2 regions of the Lysinibacillus louembei genome follow, and region 2 is predicted to be linked to the other one. Evidence: a T-box and tRNA genes for the amino acid it is inferred to sense, from the RefSeq annotation. Region 2 holds a T-box; the other holds one or more tRNA genes.

Region 1 (2,482 bases), 1.4 Mb from region 2:
TGAAGCAGTGCAGTGGAGCGGTGGAGTTCAAGACGCCAAGGCGTGCGGAGCGGAATGTACATGGTACATGAGCACCGTAAGCGCCGCGGGCAACGAAGGAATCCGTCACTCCACTGTGCTGCGTTGAGAGTGCCGATGGTAGTTGGGGCTGCCTCCTGTGAGAGTAGGACATCACTTCGCAACAACAAGACTACTGAGCATTCAGTGATTTTGTTGTGCATATAAAAATCCCCGCTAATAAAATTGGGCGAAATAAGTTGTTTTACGGGCGAGTTCAATATATAATCGGGCGAATTTCTACCCAAAATGGGCGAATTATTTTTGATAGCTCTCATTTAAAGTCTCCTATAATACAAAATATAGTTGAAAAATCTTGTGAGAGTAGAACGAAGCTTCGCAGTTTGCCGCTAGAAGTATCAAAGTTACTGATAGAACAGATAAAGCTGCTGATAGAATACAAAAACTTGCCGATAGACTTTGCCATAAACACTAAATGTTCAAGCATTCTATATGGTAAATTATGAAGAATGATCTTAGCGATTATTTTTTAAAGGTAAAATAATTTTCTTCACCCTGCTGTGCTGTGTTGAGGACGCTGATGGTAGTTGAGCATAGCTTCATAACAGGATGCACCGCTGGTTAAAATGGGCGAATCATGTCCTTTAAGCTGCTCTCATATGTAATAATAAGAACACTCTTTTGATTAAATTTTATTTAAATAGCCACACTTAAGAAGAGCGTTAAATGAGATAATAGATAAAGTTTTGTTTCTTTAAAAAAGTGCTTGTAATAATTAAAATGCTTGATATAATAATTAATGTACTTAGTAGCAGATGACGAAGTGCATAAGTAAATAGTAACGTTCCGAAGTAGCTCAGTGGTAGAGCAACCGGCTGTTAACCGGTTGGTCGCAGGTTCGAGTCCTGCCTTCGGAGCCATTTTTTTGCTTATTAATGGAAATGACAACATTATATTAGTATTATTTAAATAAAAAATTATTTTTTCAAAAAAGGCTTGTACAAATTAAAAAAACATGCTATTATAATACTTGTCTTGTTTGAGGTAATGGCCCGTTGGTCAAGTGGTTAAGACACCGCCCTTTCACGGCGGTAACACGGGTTCGAATCCCGTACGGGTCACCATTTTAAATTTATATTGTATAGCACTCAATTATGGAGGATTAGCTCAGCTGGGAGAGCACCTGCCTTACAAGCAGGGGGTCGGCGGTTCGAACCCGTCATCCTCCACCATTTAAAGTGTTATGCCGGAGGGGTAGCGAAGTGGCTAAACGCGGCGGACTGTAAATCCGCTCCTTAGGGTTCGGCGGTTCGAATCCGTCCCCCTCCACCATCTTTTAAAATGATTGGGGTATAGCCAAGCGGTAAGGCAACGGATTTTGATTCCGTCATGCCTAGGTTCGAATCCTAGTACCCCAGCCATTTTTTTATTTTTTTGAGCCATTAGCTCAGTCGGTAGAGCATCTGACTTTTAATCAGAGGGTCGAAGGTTCGAGTCCTTCATGGCTCATCATTATGTAAGGAGTATCTAAAAGATAAAACTTTTAGGTACTCCTTTTTTGTGAAATAGGATATTAAAGTATCCTTCTTCAGTGTTTATAAACACAGCAGTATTTGTTGAAAAATATGTTAAACTAATTATAGATTTTTTTGTTATTTTAGTTTGTAGAGGTGAATGAGCTATCGTATCATCAAAAGATGTTGCAAAATTGGCTGGTGTATCACAGACGACGGTTTCACGTGTTTTGAATACTCCAGACCTAGTAAAAGCATCAACAGTTAATAAAGTGTTGAAAGCTATTGAGCAATTAAATTACATTCCAAATGAGCAGGCGAGACTGCTTGTAACAAGTCGAACAAATACAATTGCCTTATTATCTGGGCCATTACATAATCCTTTTTTCTCGGATACGACGGCTGCTATTGTCAAATATGCTAACAGTAAAGGGTATAAAGTAGACGTGCAATTTGTTCAGGATGAGGAATTGGAGCATGCCTATTCGAAAATTTTAGAACGAAAAGTGGACGGAATTATTTTATCTTGTATTTTGTATGAGGATCCTTTTTTTGAAAAACTCAAGAGATTGGATATCCCTTTTATTACATTTAATCGTAAGCATCAATCGAATGAAAACTTTGTTGAAATCGATAATGAACAGGCAGGCTATATCGCAGCACAAACATTACAAACGGTAGGGCATAAACATATTGCCTATGTAGGCGGTCATTTAACTGTTAGCACATACGCAAATCGTTTTAAAGGGGCGCTACGTGTGTTAGGGGAAACGATACCAGAGGAATATATATATCATTCGAATACAACGCGTACAAGTATTAGCCAAGGAATTGATTATTTATTACAGCAACCGACTGTACCAACGGCTATTATTGGTGCTTCTGACTCGATTGCATTAAATGTCATTGATGAATTGCTAAAACGAAATATTCGTGTGCCGGAAGATATA
Region 2 (2,482 bases):
CTGAGCCAATTGCAGAGGTTGTTCAGCAAATCGAGGAGCCTCCTGTCGCAGTAGTTCAAGAAGAAGTGATATTACAAGTTGAAGAGCCTCTCACAGCAAAGATTCAGGAAGAGGTTGCTGTACAACCAGAGGAAGTAGCAATCCCTGTCTCTCATGAAGCAGCAGAGGTAGTCCACCATAAAGAATCTACTAGCCATCTTGTATCGGTACATCAGGAGCAAGTTGTAGCTGAAACGTCATTACAGGATGATTTTTTAGCTGATTTAACAGAAACATACAGTGTGTTAAATGTTCGCTCAACTAGAATAGAGTAAAATACTTATAAAGTTGCTAGGAAAATGGGGTGATTATTTTCCTAGCAACTTTTCTTAAATCCAATCAGTTAATAATAAATAAGCAAGTAATCCTAAAATTGCTAGCAAAATTAAATCGCCTGTTGTGGGGACAATAAACACACGCACGCCTTGAAAGATGACAATAGGCAAAATAATCGTGCGACAATAAAAGCGTGTTTTGCGTAGCCATGGTGGTAGCAAATAAGGATTATAATTTTTTCGACGCATAAAAAACCATCCTTCCACTTGAAATTCAACGTTAAATTATATACAATATGTTCAAGTTAAATAGTTGATGCAATGAGTAGGAAGAGTAAAATGTCCTCGTTTGGTTAGAGAGGGAGCGGTAGCTGAAAAGCTCCTACAATACGAACATTTGAATGTAGCCTAGGAGCAGTTTTTGTGAACGATAAGTAGCAAAAGCCGGTTAAACACCGTTATCTGAATTGAGAGCCAATCCTTTTTGAGGATTGGAATAAAGGTGGTACCGCGAACAAATTATATGCACTCCTTCGTCCTTTTTATAGGCGAGAGGAGTGTTTTTTTATTTTTAATCTTAGGAGGAAGACAACATGACAGAACAGCTAACGATGTCAACAAAGTATGAGCCAAATGCCATTGAAGCAGGACGCTATGAGTGGTGGCTTAAAGGGAAATTTTTTGAAGCACAGCCAGCTAGCGATAAAGAGCCTTATTCAATTGTAATTCCACCACCAAACGTAACAGGTAAATTGCATTTAGGGCACGCATGGGATACGACGTTGCAAGATATTTTGATTCGCATGAAGCGCATGCAAGGCTATGATGCTCTTTGGCTACCAGGAATGGATCATGCAGGAATTGCGACACAAGCAAAGGTAGAGCAAAAGCTACGTGAGCAAGGTGTGACACGCTATGACCTAGGACGCGAGAAATTCCTTGAAAAAACATGGGAATGGAAAGAGGAGTATGCAGGTCATATTCGCGATCAATGGGCGAAGCTAGGCTTAGCATTAGACTATTCACGTGAGCGCTTCACATTAGATGAAGGTCTATCTGATGCTGTAAAGGAAGTATTCGTTCAGTTATATGAAAAAGGCTTAATTTATCGCGGTGAGCGCATTATTAACTGGGACCCAGCGGCGAAAACAGCGTTATCAGATATTGAAGTAATTTATCAAGATGTACAAGGTGCATTTTATCATATGAAATACCCGTTAGCAGATGGCTCAGGATATGTGGAAGTTGCAACAACGCGCCCTGAAACGATGCTAGGAGACTCAGGTGTAGCGGTGCATCCAGATGATGAACGCTATCAGCATTTAATCGGTAAAACGGTTATTTTACCAATCGTAGGACGTGAAATTCCAATCGTAGCAGATGACTACGTAGATAAAGATTTTGGAACAGGTGTTGTAAAAATGACACCAGCGCATGACCCAAATGATTTTGAAGTAGGTAATCGCCATAATTTAGAGCGCATTTTAGTAATGAATGAAGACGGCACAATGAATGAGCTAGCTGGCAAGTATAAAGACATGGATCGTTTCGAATGTCGCAAGCAAATCGTAGCGGATTTACAGGAAGCAGGCGTACTATTCAAAATTGAAGAGCATATGCATTCTGTGGGTCACTCTGAGCGTTCAGGCGCTGTTGTAGAGCCATATTTATCAGCACAATGGTTTGTAAAAATGCAGCCGCTTGCCGATGCATCGCTTGAATTGCAAAAGGATGAAGCAGGCAAAGTCAACTTCGTACCAGCACGCTTTGAAAATACGTACGCACGCTGGATGGAAAATATTCGTGACTGGTGTATTTCTCGTCAATTATGGTGGGGTCACCAAATTCCAGCATGGTACCATAATGAGACAGGCGAAATTTACGTTGGCAAAGAAGCTCCAGCAGATAGCGAAAATTGGACACAGGATGAAGACGTTTTAGACACTTGGTTCTCATCTGCTTTATGGCCATTTTCAACAATGGGCTGGCCAGACGCTGAAAATGAAGAATTTAAACGCTATTACCCAACAAGCACATTAGTAACCGGCTATGATATCATTTTCTTCTGGGTTTCTCGCATGATTTTCCAAGGACTTGAATTTACAGGTGAACGCCCATTTAAAGATGTATTAATTCATGGTTTAGTGCGCGATGCAGAAGGACGCAAA

What was found. The T-box of region 2 lies ahead of R6U77_RS12980 (valine--tRNA ligase). A T-box ahead of a tRNA ligase gene usually reads a tRNA of that ligase, here a tRNA-Val.
Region 1: it has a tRNA-Val gene. The T-box ahead of R6U77_RS12980 (valine--tRNA ligase) is inferred to sense a tRNA for this amino acid. The anticodon was not compared.

What each region holds. Positions count from the first base shown of each region.
Region 1 is NZ_CP137624.1:1,225,634-1,228,115, forward strand. It holds tRNA gene R6U77_RS06080 (tRNA-Asn) at 864-938, shown strand; tRNA gene R6U77_RS06085 (tRNA-Glu) at 1,068-1,142, shown strand; tRNA gene R6U77_RS06090 (tRNA-Val) at 1,175-1,250, shown strand; tRNA gene R6U77_RS06095 (tRNA-Tyr) at 1,267-1,350, shown strand; tRNA gene R6U77_RS06100 (tRNA-Gln) at 1,365-1,439, shown strand; tRNA gene R6U77_RS06105 (tRNA-Lys) at 1,455-1,527, shown strand; gene R6U77_RS06110 (LacI family DNA-binding transcriptional regulator) at 1,700-2,482, shown strand, end outside.
Region 2 is NZ_CP137624.1:2,601,806-2,604,287, forward strand. It holds gene R6U77_RS12970 (hypothetical protein) at 1-314, shown strand, start outside; gene R6U77_RS12975 (hypothetical protein) at 369-563, opposite strand; T-box leader at 627-858, shown strand; gene R6U77_RS12980 (valine--tRNA ligase) at 908-2,482, shown strand, end outside.